Regions from separate parts of the Streptomyces sp. NPDC055506 genome, predicted to be linked through region 2. Evidence: riboswitches for the same ligand, from Rfam matches in the RefSeq annotation. Region 2 holds a riboswitch; each other region holds the start of a gene.
The links. A riboswitch is a leader RNA that binds a small molecule or an ion and turns the genes downstream of it on or off. The one in region 2 is predicted to bind cobalamin.

Region 1 (5,834 bases), on a different contig from region 2:
TGGATCGCGTGGACCTCATGCCCCCGCCCGCCGACGCGTACGCCGCCGTGCCGCTGCTGAACTGCCTGCTGCGGGAAGTGGCCCGGCCGGTGCGCCGGACCGGCGAGCACCGGATCTACCGACTGCCCGGCGGAGACCGGCTGCTGCGGGTGCGCGGGACGCGGCGGCCCGCCGAGCCCGAGGTCGAGGGGCCGGACGGCTGGCAGTGCGTCGGCCACACCGAGCTGGTCAAACTCGTCGCCGAGGAACTGCGACGGCACACCGGCCTGTCCAACCACGAACTGCCCGCCGAGATGATCGACAGCAGGGACGCCGTGGCCGCCCTGCTGGAAGCCCGCGAGCGCGCCACCCCGCCCGACGATCCCTATCTGCGCTCCGAGCAGTGCCTCCTCACCGGCCACACCCACCACCCGGCCCCCAAGGCGCGTGGCGGCGGCCCGGCCGCGGGCTGGCTGCCGTACGCGCCCGAGGCGTACGCCCGTTTCCCGCTGACCCTGCTCGGGCTGCGCGAGGACACCGTCGTCGAGGAGGGCGACACCTCGGCCCTCGACGCCCTCGGCACCGCCCCGCCCGGCTACCGGCTGCTCCCGGCCCACCCCTGGCAGCTCGACCTGGCGAGCGCGGAGCTCGCCGCCGCCTTCGCGGACGGGAGGCTGGTCCGGCTCGGCACGACCGCCTTCGACACCTGGCCCACGGCCGCGATCCGCACGCTCTACGCACCCGAGCAGGACCTGTTCCTGAAGTTCAGCCTGGACGTGCGCATCACCAACGACATCCGCCGGCTGTGGCGCCACGACCTGCTCGCCCTGCGCCGCACCGACACGGCCGTGTGCGCCGCCTTCGAGACGTTCGACGGCCCCCCGGCCTGGCTCGGCGACCGCGGGTACCGCACCGCGGACTTCGCCTTCGAGGCCCTGGCCGTCCTCGTCCGCGACGGCTTCGCCGGCCGTCTCCTGCCCGGCGCGACCCCGCTGCTCGCCGCCGGACTCGTCGAGGGCTTCGACGGCAGCCCGCTCGACCGCGCCGCCGACCCCGGGGCGTGGTGGGCGGCGTACCTGGCGCAGGTGGTGCCCCCGGCGCTGGAGACCTTCGCCCGGCACGGCGTCGTCATCGAGGCCCATCTGCAGAACACCCTGGTCGCCGTGGACGCCGACGGCATGCCCGTGCAGGCGCTGTACCGGGACGCCGAGGGCGTGAAGCTGCTTTCGGACGTCTCCCGGGAGGCCGGCTGGGAGCGGCTCGTGTACTGCCTGGTCGTCAACCACCTCACCGAGATCGCCGGCGCCCTCGCCGAACGCCGGCCCGGCTTCGCCCCCTGGCCCGCCGCCCGCCGCGAACTCGCCCGCCACGACCTGCCCGAGATCTCCGGCCTGCTCACCTCGCCCACCCTCCCCGCCAAGACGAACCTCCTGCTGCGCTGGACGGGCGCGAACGGCGCCGACGCCCGCTACCTGCCGCTGCCCAACCCGCTCAGGGAAGGAACGTGACCTGCGGGGCCCCCGTCCGCGCAGGCCGGCGAGACGGACCGAACCGGTGCTCCGGCCGCATGGAATGATGGCGGGCGACATGGCGACGGCGGAACGAGGAAGCCGGTGTGAATCCGGCGCGGTCCCGCCACTGTGACCGGCCTCGGCCGGGAGCCAGGAGACTCACGCGGTCGCCTCCTCGACGAACCACCGGGGCGGATCTCCCCGGAGAGAGGAAGGGTGCGGCATGTCCGCAACCCCGGCCGGAGGGGTTCCGTGCCGCGTCGTCGTGTGCCGGGACTGCTGCTGCGGCAGCCGCAAGGTGACCGGCGTCGACCACGCGGCCCAGACCGAGCGGCTGCGCGAGGCGGCGCCCGTGCGGGTCTCCGAGTGCCTCGACGTCTGCGACCAGGCCAACGTCATCGTCGTACAGCCGTCCGCGGCGGGCCGGGCCGCCGGGGCCCGGCCGGTGTGGTTCGGTCTGGTCAACGACCCGGCCGCGACCGAGGACATCGTCACCTGGGTCCGCGAGGGCGGCCCCGGCGTCGCCCCCCGGCCCGAGATCCTCGACCTGTACGCCTTCAGCCCGCTGAAGAGGCCGCGCCCGGGCGGCTCATGACCCGGCGGTGGCCGGCACGCACAGGACGGGGACGTTCGAGAGGTGCAGGAGTTTGTGGGGGGTCGAGCCCAGCAGGGCGCCGCGCACCGGGCTCTCGCCCCAGGTGCCCACCACGATCACCCTGCCGTCGTGGCGTGCCGCGGCGTCGATGAGCGCCTGCGCGGGCCGCTGGTCGATGAGTTCGACGGTGCTCGGCACGCCGGCTTCGTCGGCGACCCGGACGGCGTGACCGAGCACGGTGGTCCCGGCCTCGCGGACGGCCTCGTGGTGAGCGCCGTACTCCTCGCCCGTGACGCCCGGGGCCGCGGCTCCGTAGACGATCACCAGCGGTTCGCCGTACGCGGCCGCCACCTCGATCGCGACGCGCAGCGCGCTCCGGGCGCCCGGGGACTCGTCGTAGCCGAGGACCACCGACATCTCAGGACTCCTTGCCGTGCTTGCCGGGGACGAGGTCGGGGTCGACCACGCTGGGGTGTTCCGACCAGAACACGGGGGTGATCAGCCGCCACACGACCATGAGGATCACGCCCGTGACGATGATGCCGATACCGATGACCAGCGGGGGACCGAGCCCGAACCACGAGACGCCGCTGTAGGAGTTGGCGGGGTCGGACATGTCCGCCACGGACTCCACCAGCAGCCAGGCCAGCAGCCCGGCACCGACCAGCGGGCCGAGCCCGATCAGGAAGAAGTTGCGGGCACTGCGGGTCAGTTGGCGGCGGTAGTAGACCGCGCAGGCGAGACCCGTGAGCGCGTAGTAGAACGCGATCAGCAGGGACAGCGCGGTCAGCGAGTCGAAGAGGGCGTTCTCGCTGATGTGGTAGAGGACGAGATACCAGACGATGGCGATACCGGCGACCCACCAGGTGCTCACGTCGGGCGTGCGGAACCGGGGGTTGATACGGCCGAAGTGCGCGGGCAGCGCATGGCGGCGGGCCATCGACAGGCCGGTGCGCGACGCCGGGATGATCGTCGTCTGCGTCGACGCGAGCGCGGACGTCGAGACCGCCAGCAGCACGACCCAGTCCCAGCCGCCCATCACCTCTTCGGCGAGCAGCGCGAAGATGAACTCCTCCTCCGCCGCGTTCTCGGCCAGATAGGCCGTTCCCGCGTACCCCACGACCGCGAACGCGACCGCGAGGTAGGTCACCAGGAGCAGCACCGTCGACCACACGGCCGCCTTGCCGGGGGCGGTGGCGGAGTCCTCGGTCTCCTCGGTGAGGTTGACCGCCGACTCCCACCCCCAGTAGATGAACACGCCCAGCAGCAGGGCGGCGGTCAGGGACGCCCCGCCCGCTCCGAAGGGATCGAGCCAGCTGAACTCCGGTTCGATGGCGTCGAGTGTGCCGGTGCCGGCGTAGACGCGGTAGAGAGCCACCACGGCGAAGACCAGCAGACAGGCGACCTGCGCCAGGATGAGGACGTTTTGCACCTTGGCCGACACGTCGATGCCGATCACGCAGACGGCCGTCATCACCAGGACGAGGAGCACGGTCAGCACCTGGCGGACGGCGTCGTTGTCCGCCCAGCTGTCCAGACCGACCGCGAGCAGGAAGAAGGTCACGGCGACGTCCGCCAGCGACCCGACGACCAGGACACCCGTCATGGCGATGGCCCAGCCGCCGAGCCAGCCCGCCCACGGCCCCATGGCCCGGGTGACCCACGAGAAGGTCGTGCCGCAGTCCTGGTCGACCTTGTTGAGGTAGTAGAAGGCCGACGCGATCAGCAGCATCGGCACGAACGACGCGATCATCACCCCGGGGGCGTAGATGCCCACCAGCGCCACGACCGGGCCGATGACCGCCGCCACCGAGTACGCCGGTGAGGTCGCGTTGAGCCCGATGACCAGAGCGTCGAGGAACCCGATCGCATTGGGCTTCAGGCTCGCGGACGCTGGCGGGCCCGCGTCCGTGATGTCCTTGGCCATGCTCCCTCACTCCCGTTGTGCGTGGATCCATACAACAGGCAGGTGTGAGGCATTTTAGCCATTGATGACCTTTTAGGTGCCTTATGTCGCCTTTCGGCTCCGTACCAGCAGACGCAGGAAGTACGGCGTGCCGATCACCGCCGTCATCAGTCCGGCACCCAGCTGGGCGGGGGCGATGACGGTCCGGCCGAGCAGATCGGCCGTGCAGACGAGCGCGGCACCGAGCAGGACGGCGACCGGCACCACCCGCACATGCCGCCGGCCCACGAGGGCACGTGCCGCGTGCGGCGCCACGAGACCCACGAAGCCGATGGTGCCGGCCGATGCGACCGCGGTCGCGGCGAGCAGGACACCCAGAACCAGGAAACCGAGCCGGGCCCGGGGCAGTCCGAGGCCGAGCAGCCGCGGGGTGTCCTCGTCGAGGGAGACGAGATCCAGCTCGGTGCGCCGCGCGACCGCGACGGCCAGGCCCAGCACCAGCACCAGCGCGACGGGCACGACGTCCGGCATGGTCCGCCCGTATGTCGAACCGGACAGCCAGGTCAGCGCCTTCGTGGCGTTGAAGGGGTCGGTGAGCACGATGAGCAGACTGATCAGGGCCGTGGAGCCGGCGGCCATGCCGATCCCGACGAGGACCAGGCGGTTCTGCCGGTAGCCGCCCCGGGCCGCGAGCCCGAAGACGACGGCGGAGGCCAGCGCGGCACCCCCGAACGCGGCACCCGCGAGGCCCCAGGAGCCGACGGCGGGCACGGTCGTCACGAGCAGCACGGCACCCAGCGCGGCGCCGCCGGAGACACCCAGAACGCCCGGCTCCGCGAGCGGATTGCGGGTCACGGCCTGCACGAGCGTGCCGGCCAGGGCGAGCGACGCGCCCGCGCACAGCGCCGCGAGCACCCGCGGCACCCGCGTGTCCAGTACGAAGGAGACGGCCTGACCGGCCCGCCCCTGCGCCCAGTTCGCGACATCGCCGAGCAGGAGTTTGCTGTCGCCGAGCAGGACGCCGGCCACCGTGACACCCACGACCACGGCGGCCAGGACGCCCACCGTGACCAGGAACGCCGTCCGGCTGGGGGTGCGCAGCCGGTCCGGTGCGTCGGCGCCGGCCGTGTCCCGCAGCCGGAGGGCGGTCACCACCAGGAACACGGCACCGACCAGGCTGGTGACGATGCCGGTGGGCACGGCGACCGCCGTGTCCGCGGGGACGAGGGTCCGCAGCAGCACATCCGACCCGAGCACCAGCGCGGCACCGGTGAGCCCGGCCACGGGCAGGGCCGCGCGGGCGCGGACGAAGCCCCGGAACCGGCGGGCGAGCGGACGCACCAGGGCGGGGGCGCAGAGCCCGACGTAGCCGATGGGCCCGGCGAGCGTGACGGCCGCCGCGGACAGCAGCGCCGCCAGCACCACCACCGTGACGCGGGTGGCGTGGACCGGGACGCCAAGACCGCGTGCCGCGTCGTCCCCGAGGGCGAGCGCGTCGACCCGCCGGGCGACCAGCAGCAGCCCGGCGAGTCCCGCCAGGGCGACGGGCAGCATCTGCAGGACGCCGTCGAAGCCGTTCTGGCCGATGCTCCCCTGGTTCCACTGGTAGAGGCCCTCCGTCTGCTGCGGGAACAGCAGGAGCAGTCCCTCCGTCACGGAGTTCAGGCCGAGTGCGAGCGCCGTGCCGGCGAGGACCAGCCGTACGGTGCCCGTGCCGAGCCCGGACAGGGCGAGCACGACGGCCGCCGCCACCAGCCCGCCCGCGAAGGCGACGCCCGAGGAGGCCAGCAGGGGCAGGGAGAGGCCGGTCGCGCCGACCAGCCCGAGCGCCAGGTACGAACCG
Region 2 (5,834 bases):
AGGCGGCGGCCGCCACGGGCGACGAGAACAGGCGGCGCAGCCGTGCGATCGCGGTGCCCGCGCGGAACGGGTCGCCCGACGCCGCCCCGTGGAACACCTCGGCCAGCCACTGCGAGAACTCCTGGTAGTCCCACACGCGCCGCAGGCATGCCTCCGCATAGCCGGCCAGACCGCTGTCGTCCTCCGTGGTCAGGCGGGCCACCAGGGCGTCGCCGAGCAGGAAGGCGTCGTGCAGGGCGAGGTTCATGCCCTTGGCGGCGATGGGGGCGACCAGATGGGCCGCGTCGCCGGCGAGGTGGAGCCGGCCGTGCACCATCGGCTCGACCACGTAGTCGTGCATGTCCAGCACGCGCTTCTCGATCAGCCGTCCCTCCGTCAGCGGCGGCACACCGGCCGCCCCGAGCCGCTGCTGGAGCTCCGCCCAGACACGCTCGTGAGGCCAGTTCTCCGGGTCGTCGCCCGGCGGGCACTGGAGGTAGTAGCGGGTCACCTCAGGGCTGCGGGGCATCTGGCCCGCGAAGCCGTTCTCGTGACAGCCGAACAGCACGCAGTCGGCGGACGGCGGGGCCTCGGCGAGCAGCGCCAGCCAGCCGACGCCGTAGTCGTGCCGCGCGACCCGGACCCGCTCCGGCGCCAGCGCGGCCCGCGTCACTCCGCGCGCCCCGTCGCAGCCGGCCACGAAGTCGCAGTGCGCGACCCGCCGTTCACCCGTCTCCGGGCAGGTGTACGACACGGACGGCCGGTCGGTGTCGATGTCGTGCACCGCTACATCCCGGACCCCGAAGCGGATCTCCCCGCCGCGCACGTCGGCGTACTCGCGCACCAGGTCCGTCACCAGCAAAGGCTGCGGGTAGACGAAATGGTGACTGCCCGTCATCTCGCCGTAGCGGAACCGGTACCGCTCCCCGTCGAAGCGGAACTCGCACGCGGTGTGCAGCTCCGCGCGGTCCAGCAGGTTCCGGGCGAGGCCCCGCTTCTCCAGGCCCCGCACGGCCCACTCCTCGATGACCCCGGCCCGGGGCCGCTGTTCGATGAACTCCCGGGTCTCGGTCTCCAGCACCAGACAGTTCACGCCGGCGGCCCGCAGGATGTTGCCGACGGTCAGCCCGGCGGGACCGGCGCCCACGACGACGACGGGGAAGCGCTGCGGGGCATCGGAGTTCGAAGGGGAGGAGGCGTGGGTCATGCGCTCGATTATGAAGGCCCGAGCCGCGGGATCTCGATCGCCGGGCAGCGGTCCATCACCATCTCCAGGCCCGCGGCCCGGGCGCGGTCGTACGCCGCCGCGTCGACGACGCCGAGCTGGAACCACACCGCCCCGGCGCCCTTCGCGACCGCCTCGTCCGCGACCGCTCCGGCGAGGTCGCTGTTCACGAACACGTCCACGACGTCCACGTCGAAGGGGATGTCCGCCAGACTCGCGTACCCCTGCTCGCCGTGCACGGTCTCCGCCTTGGGGTGCACGGGCACGACGCGCTTGCCGTACCGCTGGAGCACCGCGGCGACGCCGTACGCCGCGCGCTGCCGGTTCGACGACAGGCCCACCACGGCCCAGGTGTCGCCGAGCTCGGTGAGGATCCTGCGGACCGTTGCGTCGTCGCCGTACACCGGCGGCCTCCTCGGGAGTCGCGGAAAAGCTGCTGTCCGGGCAACGACGCGGGGCGCGCGGTGATTCCCCGATGCCACCGTGATAGCTTGCCGAGGCCAGTCGAACCCATGTACGTGGGTCAGGGAATCCGGTGCGAATCCGGAACTGACGCGCAGCGGTGAGGGGGACGGGCGGGGCCGCGGCCACTGTACGGCTGGACGTCGTACGGGAAGGCGCCCCGCACCGGGTGAACCCGAGTCCGAAGACCTGCTGGCGGCCCCCGCGGCCGGCCGGCGGTGGGGGAGCACCGTACGACCGGGCTCCGCGATCGGGCCCTCGACGACTGAGGACTGGTTTCCTTGCCCCTCGCCCGACCCGCCCGTGCCGCCGTCCTGCTCGCGACCGGCTCCCTGCTCATCAGCGGCTGCGGAGGCTCGAAGACCCCCACGGCCGAGGCCGCCGCCACCCTCGACAACTGCGGCCGTAAGGTCCGGGTCGACAAGGCGCCCCGGCACGCCGTCTCCCTCAACCAGGGCACCACCGAGATCCTGCTCTCCCTCGGTCTCGCCGACCGGATAGCCGGCACGGCCACCTGGACCGACCCCGTGATGAAGGGGCTGGAGAAGGCCAACGCGAAGGTGCCGCGCATCGCCGAGAACAACCCCTCCTTCGAACGGGTCCTGGACTCCGAGCCCGATTTCGTCGCCGCGTCCTTCGTCTCCACCCTCGGCAAGGGCGGCGTCGCCACCCGCGACCAGTTCGAGAAGCTCGGCGTGCCCACGTACGTCTCCCCGTCCGACTGTGCAGGCAAGGACAACTCGGGCGGCGGCGACGGCAAGCGGGACAAGGCGCTGGGCATCGACGCCGTCTACGGCGAGGTGCGGGACCTCGCGACCGTGTTCGGAGTGAAGGACCGCGGCGACACACTCGTGGCCTCCCTCCAGCAGCGGATGAAGAAGGCCACGCGGGGCGTCGACGCCTCCGGTGTCTCCCTGCTGTACTGGTTCGCCAACTCCGAGTCGCCCTACCTGGCCGGCTGCTGCGGAGCGCCCGGCATCATGACCCGCGCCCTCGGCGCGAAGAACGTCTTCGACGACACCCACGAGGAGTGGCCACAGGTCAACTGGGAGACCGTCGCCGACCGCAACCCCGACGTCCTCGTCATCGGCGACCTGACCCGCGACTCGGAGACCGCCGAGTCGGCGAAGCGCAAGATCGCCTTCCTGGAGTCCAACCCGGTCACCAAGAACATGGACGCCGTCAAGCACAAGCGGTACGTGCTGCTCAGCGGACAGGCCATGAACCCGACCATCCGCACGGTCGAGGGCGTGGAGAAGGTCGCGGCCGGACTGCGTGAGTTCGGGCTCGTGAAGTGACCGTGCGCGGACCGGCGCTCGCCGCCGGGGGCGCCTTGCTGCTGGTGGCCTCCGTGGCCCTGGCGATCACCATCGGACCGGCCGACATCAGGGTCGGGGACGTGTGGTCCGTCGTCGCGTCCCACCTCGGGATCGGCAGCTCCGGTCTGACGCCGATCCGGGACGGGATCGTCTGGCAGCTGCGGCTGCCGCGCACCCTGCTCGCGGCCGTGTGCGGGGCGGGACTCGCCGTGTGCGGGGCCGTGATGCAGTCCCTGCTGCGCAACCCGCTCGCCGACCCGTTCGTGCTCGGGGTGTCCTCGGGCGCCTCCACCGGCGCGGTCGTCATCGTCGTGCTGGGCGTGGGCGGCGGTGCCGTCTCGGTGTCCGCCGGCGCGTTCCTCGGCGCCCTGGTCTCCTTCGCGCTGGTCCTGCTGCTCAGCCACACCCTCGGCGACACCACCGACCGGGTCGTCCTCGCGGGCGTCGCCGCCATGCAGCTGTTCTCCGCGCTGACCTCCTTCGTCGTGCTGACCGCCGCCGACGCCGAGACCACCCGGGGCGTGCTGTTCTGGCTCCTGGGCTCGCTCGGCGGGGCCGGCTGGACCGACGTGTGGCTGTGCTTCGCGGTCCTGGCCGTGGCGCTGGTGGTGTGTCTGTCGTACGCCCGCACGCTCGACGCCTTCGCGTTCGGGCAGGACGCGGCGGCCGCGCTCGGGGTGTCCGTGGCCCGCACCCGCCTGGTGCTGCTGTGCGTCACGGCCCTGCTCACGGCCGCCCTGGTCAGCTCGGCCGGGGCGATCGGCTTCGTCGGGCTGGTCCTGCCGCACGCCGCCCGGGCCCTGGCCGGACCGGGGCACGCCCGGCTGCTGCCGGTCACCGCCCTCGCCGGCGCGGTGTTCCTGGTCTGGGTCGACACCCTGGCCCGTACGGTCCTGGATCCGCAGGAGGTGCCGGTGGGAGTCGTGACCTCGCTGATCGGGGTGCCGGCGTTCGTTGCGGTGCTCTACCGGACGCGGAGGGTGCGGTGACCGAGACACAGACCGGTGAGACGGAAGCGCCGGTGCGAACCGGGCTCCGGGCCGACCGGGTCAGCCGTCGCACCGACGGGCGCCTCATCCTCGACGGCGTCGCCCTCGCCCCCGAACCCGGCTCCACCGTCGGCGTCCTCGGCCCGAACGGCTCCGGCAAGTCCACACTGCTGCGGCTGCTGGCCGGGCTGCTCACGCCGACCGCCGGAGTCGTCACCCTCGACGGCACGCCGCTGGGCGACCTGCCCCGCCGTACCGTCGCCCGCCGCCTCGCCATGGTCGAGCAACAGGCGGACACGCAGGTCGAGTTGACCGTGCTGGACGTCGTACGGCTGGGTCGCGTGCCGCACCGCCGGGCCTGGACACCCGCCTCGGCGGACGACGAGCGGGCGATACACGCGGCCCTGGAGCGCACCGGCCTCGCCACCCGTGCCGGCCAGCCCTGGCACACCCTCTCCGGCGGCGAACGCCAGCGCGTCCAGATCGCCCGTGCGCTCGCGCAGGAACCCAGGGAGCTCCTCCTCGACGAGCCGACCAACCACCTCGACATCCACCACCAGCTGGACCTGCTCGCCCTGGTCACCGCTCTGCCGGTCACCACCGTCGTCGCGCTGCACGACCTCAACCTCGCGGCGATGTACTGCGACCGGGTCGTGGTCCTGCGCGGGGGAACGGTCGTGGCGGGCGGTGCTCCGGGGGAGGTCCTCACGGCAGAGCTCATCGCGGAGGTCTACGGGGTGCGGGCCGCCGTCAGCCGCGAGGGGCCCGAACAGCGGCCTCATGTGCGCTTCCTGGGCACGCTGGCCTGAGGGCCGCCGGCCCTGGTGCCGGGCACGCCATTGGTGGGGTGCTTCCCGCCACGGTGGCCTGAAAACACCGAACATGCCTGCGTGTGCCCGCCCACCCGCCTACGCTCGCCTCGTGCTGCGCATCATCGACGCCCGTAGCGGCGAGCCGGTCGACGCCGCCCCGGCCCGCCGGGGCCTGACCCGTGTCGAGGTGCACGCGCCCGGCTTCGACGCGACGAGCCTGCGGGTGCTGCTCGTCGCGGACCTGCTCGTCCGGGCCCTGGAACTCGGCGGCACACCGGTGTGGGCGCTGCTGACCGGGGGAGGACGACAGGCCGAGCTGCGGGCCGAGGCCACCGCCCTCGGCATCCGGCCGTTCGAGGACAGCCCCGAGGTGAGTGCCGGGCTGGGCGAGGCCCAGGTCATCCACGTCGCGGCCGAGGGCGGCACGGCGACTGACGGTGTGCGGATCGCTGTCGCCCCCGCGCACATCGACGGGGCCCCCGCGCATCCCGGGAACCCGGGCACACCGGACGACACCGACACCGGCACCGACACCGACACCGGCACCGACACCGACACCGGCACCGACACCGGCACCGGCACCGGCACCGACACCGGCACGGGCACCGACACCGGCACGGGCACGGGCACCGACACCGGCACGGGCACCGACACCGGCACGGGCACGGGCATCGACCCCGGTGTCCTGCGTCTCGCCCTCCTCACCCGGCACCACAGCGCCCCCGCCCGGCTGGACGGGGCCGCGTTCGACGAGGCCCGGGGCACCCTCGCCCGGTGGCGTGGTGAGGTCGCCCGTTGGGCCCGGCGGCCCTCGCGGCCCGTCCCCGACGAGGTGCGCGGGCGGTTGCGCGACGCCTGGGAGGATGACCTGGACGTGCCCCGGGTACTTGATGTCCTGCACCATGTCGAGACGGAGCCGGAGCTGCCCGACGGCGCGCGCTTCGAGACGTACGCGTACGCCGACCGGCTCCTCGGCCTCGACCTCACCCGCGACCTGGGATCACCCTCATGATCGAGCGCGCCGGAACCGGCCCACTGCGCCGCCTGG
Region 3 (5,834 bases), on a different contig from region 2:
AGACCAACCCGGCGACGGGGGCGGCGCGCGGTGCGCTGGTGCCGCCGGAGGCGGGGCAGTGGACGTACGCCACCCTCGCGCTCGGCTCCGCGCTCGCGCTGTTCATGTACCCGCACTCGATCACGGCGACGCTGTCCTCGCGCAGCCGTGAGGTGATCCGCCGCAACACCACGATCCTGCCGCTGTACTCGCTGATGCTGGGCCTGCTCGCGCTGCTCGGCTTCATGGCGATCGCGGCCGGGATCAAGGTGCAGAACGGGCAGCTGGCGATCCCGCAGCTGTTCGAGACGATGTTCCCGGACTGGTTCGCCGGCGTGGCCTTCGCGGCGATCGGCATCGGAGCGCTCGTGCCGGCGGCCATCATGTCCATCGCGGCCGCGAACCTCTTCACCCGCAACATCTACAAGGACTTCCTCAAGCCGGACGCCACGCCGGCGCAGGAGACCAAGGTCTCCAAACTGGTCTCCCTGCTGGTGAAGGTGGGCGCGCTGGCCTTCGTCCTCACCATGGACAAGACCGTCGCCATCAACTTCCAGCTGCTCGGCGGCATCTGGATCCTGCAGACCTTCCCGGCCCTGGTCGGCGGCCTGTTCACCCGCTGGTTCCACCGCTGGGCACTGCTCGCGGGCTGGGCGGTCGGCATGATCTACGGCACGGCCGCCGCGTACGGGGTCGCCTCGCCGACCCAGAAGCACTTCGGCGGCTCCTCGAAGGAGATCCCCGGCATCGGCGAGATCGGCTACATCGGCCTCACGGCGTTCGTCCTGAACGTGGTGGTGACGGTGGTCCTCACCTTCGCCCTGAAGGCCCTCAAGGCCCCCGACGGCATCGACGAGACCAAGCCGGAGGACTACACGGCGGACGCGGGCGACCCCGGGGTGCAGGTGGAACTGCCGCCGGCCACGGCGGGCTCCGCCCACTAGAACGGACCGGGCACATACGCCCGCAGCGGGCCGCCGGTGATCAACCACACCGGCGGCCCGCTGTCGTACACACTCACGCCATGGACACCTTGATCCGGCGAGTGAAACCCACCGAGTACGGCCCCCTCGGCGAGTTGACGGCCCACGCCTACCTCGCCGACGGCCTTCTCGACTTCGGCGAGAGCGACGCGTACCTCCACGAACTGCGAGACGTCGCCAGACGCGCAGCCGCAGCCGACGTTCTGGTCGCCGTCGAGAACGACACCCTCCTCGGCGGCGTCACCTTCGTACCGTCCGGCGGCCCCATGGCCGACATAGCCGGCCCGGGAGAGGCCGAGATACGAATGCTCGCGGTCTCGCACGCCGCCCGCGGCCGCGGCACCGGCGAGGCCCTCGTATCCGCCTGCATCGACCGCGCACGGGCCACGCCCGGCTGCGTCCGCATCGTGCTGTCGACCCAGCGCACCATGCGCGCAGCCCACCGCATCTACGAACGCCTGGGTTTCACCCGCACTCCCGAGCGCGACTGGAACCCGATCCCGCACCTGGCGGACATCACTCTCCTCACCTACCAGTTGACGCTCTGAAACCAGCACGACACAACATCTGGGGGTGCCGCCCGAACCCGGCACAAGATGTATGCTCGTGCTCGCTGTCGCCGCAGGGGAATCCGGTGCGAATCCGGAACTGTCCCGCAACGGTGTACTTGTGCATGTCTGTTCCCAGAAACGTCATGCACGGGAGTCAGTCCGAGGACCTGCCGACAGCGCACCCGGCCGTCCGGCCGGGGTGCCCTGACGTCCGGGCCTCGTGGAATGGGCCGGTGGACGCGACGCCGTGTGCGCTCGTGTGCTGCCCCCTGCCCTGCGCGAGGCCCCTTGCCGAGCGAGGGAGAGCCCCACGTGACCATCGCGCCAGCCGAACCGGTCTCAGCTTCCGAAGAAGAGCACGACGGTCCCGGTGCCGCGCTGCTGCGGACCCTGACCGAGCTGACCGCCGATCTCCCCGACGCCGACCCCGGCCGGGTCGCCGCCGCCGCGCTGCGCGGGCGGTCCGCGCGGGCGGACGAGACGGAGCTGCGCGAGCTCGCGACGGAGTCGGCCGCCGGCCTCATCTCCGAGGACCCCGCCTACTCCCGGCTGGCCGCGCGCCTGCTGACGATCGGCATCCGCGAAGAGGCCGCCTCCCAGGGCGTCACGTCCTTCACCGAGTCCGTCGCGGTCGGCCACCGGGAGGGACTGATCGCCGACCGGACCGCCGAGTTCGTGCGCGTCCACGCCGCCCGGCTCGACGCGCTGATCGACCGGGCCGCCGACGACCGCTTCGGCTACTTCGGCCTGCGGACGCTGCACAGCCGCTACCTGCTCCGCCACCCGATCACCCGCAAGGTCGTCGAGACGCCCCAGCACTTCATGCTGCGCGTCGCCGCCGGGCTCGCCGAGGACGACACGGCACAGGCCGTCGACGAGGTCGCCGCGCTCTACGGGCTCATGAGCCGCCTCGACTACCTGCCCTCCTCCCCCACCCTCTTCAACTCCGGCACCCGGCACCCCCAGATGTCGTCCTGCTACCTCCTCGACTCCCCCAAGGACGAGCTGGACTCGATCTACGACCGGTACCACCAGGTGGCGCGGCTGTCGAAGCACGCGGGCGGCATCGGGCTGTCGTACTCCCGCATCCGTGCGCGCGGTTCGCTGATCCGCGGCACCAACGGCCACTCCAACGGCATCGTCCCGTTCCTGAAGACCCTCGACGCCTCGGTCGCCGCCGTGAACCAGGGCGGTCGCCGCAAGGGCGCGGCCGCGGTCTATCTGGAGACCTGGCACTCCGACATCGAGGAGTTCCTGGAGCTGCGCGACAACACCGGCGAGGACGCCCGCCGTACGCACAATCTGAACCTGGCGCACTGGGTGCCGGACGAGTTCATGCGGCGGGTGAACGCCGACGGGAAGTGGTCGCTGTTCTCCCCCGCGGACGTGCCCGAGCTGGTCGACCTGTACGGCGAGGAGTTCGACGCCGCGTACCGGGAGGCCGAGGCGAAGGGCCTGGCGAAGAAGACCCTGCCCGCCCGTGAGCTGTACGGCCGCATGATGCGCGCCCTGGCGCAGACCGGCAACGGCTGGATGACCTTCAAGGACGCCGCCAACCGCACCGCCAACCAGACGGCCGAGCCGGGCCACGTCGTCCACTCCTCCAACCTCTGCACGGAGATCCTGGAGGTCACCAGCGACGGGGAGACGGCGGTCTGCAACCTGGGCTCGGTCAACCTGGGTTCCTTTGTCGACACATCGACCGGCGATCTCGACTGGGAGCGGCTGGACGAGACCGTCCGTACGGCCGTCACGTTCCTCGACCGGGTCGTGGACATCAACTTCTACCCGACCGAGCAGGCGGGCCGCTCCAACGCCCGGTGGCGTCCGGTCGGCCTCGGGGCCATGGGCCTGCAGGACGTCTTCTTCAAGCTGCGCCTGCCCTTCGACTCGCCCGAGGCCAAGGCGCTCTCCACCCGTATCGCCGAGCGGATCATGCTCGCCGCGTACGAGGCCTCCGCCGACCTCGCCGAGCGCAACGGCCCGCTGCCGGCCTGGGAGAAGACCCGTACGGCCAGGGGCGTGCTGCACCCCGACCACTACGACGTGCAGCTGACCTGGCCCGAGCGCTGGGCGGCCCTGCGCGAGCGCATCGCCACGACCGGCATGCGCAACTCCCTGCTCCTCGCCATCGCGCCCACGGCCACTATCGCCTCCATCGCGGGCGTGTACGAGTGCATCGAGCCGCAGGTGTCCAACCTGTTCAAGCGCGAGACGCTGTCGGGTGAGTTCCTCCAGGTCAACTCCTACCTGGTGGACGAGCTCAAGCGGCTCGGCGTATGGGACGCCCGCAGCCGGGAGGCGCTGCGCGAGGCGAACGGCTCGGTGCAGGAGTTCGCCTGGATCCCCGAGGACGTACGGGCGCTCTACCGCACGGCGTGGGAGGTCCCGCAGCGCGGTCTGATCGACATGGCGGCGGCCCGGACGCCGTTCCTGGACCAGTCCCAGTCCCTGAACCTCTTCATGGAGACGCCGACCATCGGCAAGCTCTCCTCGATGTACGCGTACGCCTGGAAGGCCGGGCTGAAGACGACGTACTACCTGCGTTCACGCCCGGCGACCCGCATCGCCCGCGCGGCCCAGGCCGCTGTCCCCGCGCAGGCCACCACCCCGGATCCCGAAGCGGTCGCCTGCTCCCTGGAAAACCCCGAGTCCTGCGAGGCCTGCCAGTAATGACCACCCAGAACCTTCTCGACCCCGGCTTCGAGCTCACCCTGCGCCCCATGCGCTACCCGGACTTCTACGAGCGCTACCGGGACGCCATCAAGAACACCTGGACCGTGGAGGAGGTAGACCTCCACTCGGACGTCGCCGACCTCGCCAAGCTGTCCCCGATGGAGCAGCACCTGATCGGCCGGCTGGTCGCCTTCTTCGCCACGGGCGACTCGATCGTCGCGAACAACCTGGTGCTGACGCTGTACAAGCACATCAACTCCCCCGAGGCGCGGCTGTATCTGAGCCGGCAGCTCTTCGAGGAGGCCGTGCACGTCCAGTTCTATCTGACGCTGCTCGACACGTATCTCCCCGACCCGGAGGACCGTGCCGCCGCGTTCGACGCGGTGGAGAACATCCCCTCCATCCGCGAGAAGGCCGGGTTCTGCTTCAAGTGGATGGACTCGGTGGAGAAGCTGGACCGGCTGGAGACCCAGGCCGACCGCCGCCGTTTCCTGCTGAACCTGATCTGCTTCGCCGCGTGCATCGAGGGCCTGTTCTTCTACGGTGCCTTCGCCTACGTCTACTGGTTCCGCAGCCGGGGCCTGCTGCACGGCCTGGCCACCGGCACCAACTGGGTGTTCCGGGACGAGACGATGCACATGTCCTTCGCCTTCGACGTGGTCGACACCGTCCGCAAGGAGGAGCCGGAGCTGTTCGACGACCAGCTCGAGCAGCAGGTCACGGACATGCTGCGGGAGGCCGTCGAGGCCGAGCTGCAGTTCGCGCGCGACCTGTGCGGTGACGGCCTCCCGGGCATGAACACCGAGTCGATGCGGCAGTACCTGGAGTGCGTTGCCGACCAGCGGCTCACCCGGCTCGGCTTCGCTCCGGTGTACGGCTCCGAGAACCCCTTCTCCTTCATGGAGCTCCAGGGGGTTCAGGAGCTGACCAACTTCTTCGAGCGGCGCCCCTCGGCGTACCAGGTGGCGGTGGAGGGCACCGTCGACCTGGACGAGGACTTCTGAGCCCGCTCGCGCTCCCTGGCCTCCTGGGCCTCCCTGATCTGACGGTCGACGCGCCTGTCGCGCACGATGCCGATCACTGACGGGAGGACCAGGAGGACCAGCGTCCCGAGTACGAAGATCATTGCGATGAGTGTCTGTGCCTGGTTCGTTTCCATGGACACCACTGTCGCGCCGATGACTCCTTACCGTCAGTGGCAGTACTGCCGTAGACCCTCGAATTACTGCCACCGGCGAGGCACACTGGAGGCATGCTCCAGAACGTGGCCGTCGTCCTGCTCGACGGCGTGAATCCTTTCGAACTCGGTGTGGTGTGCGAGGTCTTCGGCACCGACCGCAGCGACGACGGCCTGCCGGTCTACGATTTCGCGGTCGCCTCGGCCGAGGGCCCGTCCCTGCGCATGAACTCGGGCTTCTCGCTCCAGGCCGAGCACGGCCTGGAGCGGCTGGAGACGGCCGACCTGATCGCGGTGCCGGCCGGGCACAGCTACGCGACGCGCTCGTTCCCGCCCGAACTGCTGGACGCCCTGCGGCGCGGCGTCGGCCGCGGCGCCCGAGTGCTCAGCGTCTGCTCCGGCGCCTTCGTGCTGGCCGCCGCCGGGCTGCTGGACGACCGCCGCTGCGCCGTGCACTGGAAGCACGCG

Region 1: linked by a shared signal. The riboswitch ahead of ACWIF2_RS14330 ((2Fe-2S) ferredoxin domain-containing protein) and the one ahead of ACWIF2_RS03565 (ABC transporter substrate-binding protein) in region 2 are both predicted to bind cobalamin.
Region 3: linked by a shared signal. The riboswitch ahead of ACWIF2_RS13410 (ribonucleoside-diphosphate reductase subunit alpha) and the one ahead of ACWIF2_RS03565 (ABC transporter substrate-binding protein) in region 2 are both predicted to bind cobalamin.

Annotation. Positions count from the first base shown of each region.
Region 1 is NZ_JBSHKH010000030.1:27,755-33,588, forward strand. Features, by position in the region: gene ACWIF2_RS14325 (IucA/IucC family protein) at 18-1,487, shown strand; cobalamin riboswitch at 1,545-1,667, shown strand; gene ACWIF2_RS14330 ((2Fe-2S) ferredoxin domain-containing protein) at 1,714-2,085, shown strand; gene ACWIF2_RS14335 (universal stress protein) at 2,080-2,502, opposite strand; gene ACWIF2_RS14340 (APC family permease) at 2,504-4,012, opposite strand; gene ACWIF2_RS14345 (iron ABC transporter permease) at 4,094-5,834, opposite strand, start outside.
Region 2 is NZ_JBSHKH010000005.1:73,829-79,662, forward strand. Features, by position in the region: gene ACWIF2_RS03555 (4-hydroxybenzoate 3-monooxygenase) at 1-1,186, opposite strand, end outside; gene ACWIF2_RS03560 (CoA-binding protein) at 1,195-1,608, opposite strand; cobalamin riboswitch at 1,689-1,877, shown strand; gene ACWIF2_RS03565 (ABC transporter substrate-binding protein) at 1,948-2,964, shown strand; gene ACWIF2_RS03570 (FecCD family ABC transporter permease) at 2,961-3,974, shown strand; gene ACWIF2_RS03575 (ABC transporter ATP-binding protein) at 3,971-4,783, shown strand; gene ACWIF2_RS03580 (hypothetical protein) at 4,896-5,798, shown strand; gene ACWIF2_RS03585 (SixA phosphatase family protein) at 5,795-5,834, shown strand, end outside.
Region 3 is NZ_JBSHKH010000027.1:37,763-43,596, forward strand. Features, by position in the region: gene mctP (monocarboxylate uptake permease MctP) at 1-923, shown strand, start outside; gene ACWIF2_RS13405 (GNAT family N-acetyltransferase) at 1,004-1,510, shown strand; cobalamin riboswitch at 1,563-1,702, shown strand; gene ACWIF2_RS13410 (ribonucleoside-diphosphate reductase subunit alpha) at 1,826-4,186, shown strand; gene ACWIF2_RS13415 (ribonucleotide-diphosphate reductase subunit beta) at 4,186-5,193, shown strand; gene ACWIF2_RS13420 (GlxA family transcriptional regulator) at 5,442-5,834, shown strand, end outside.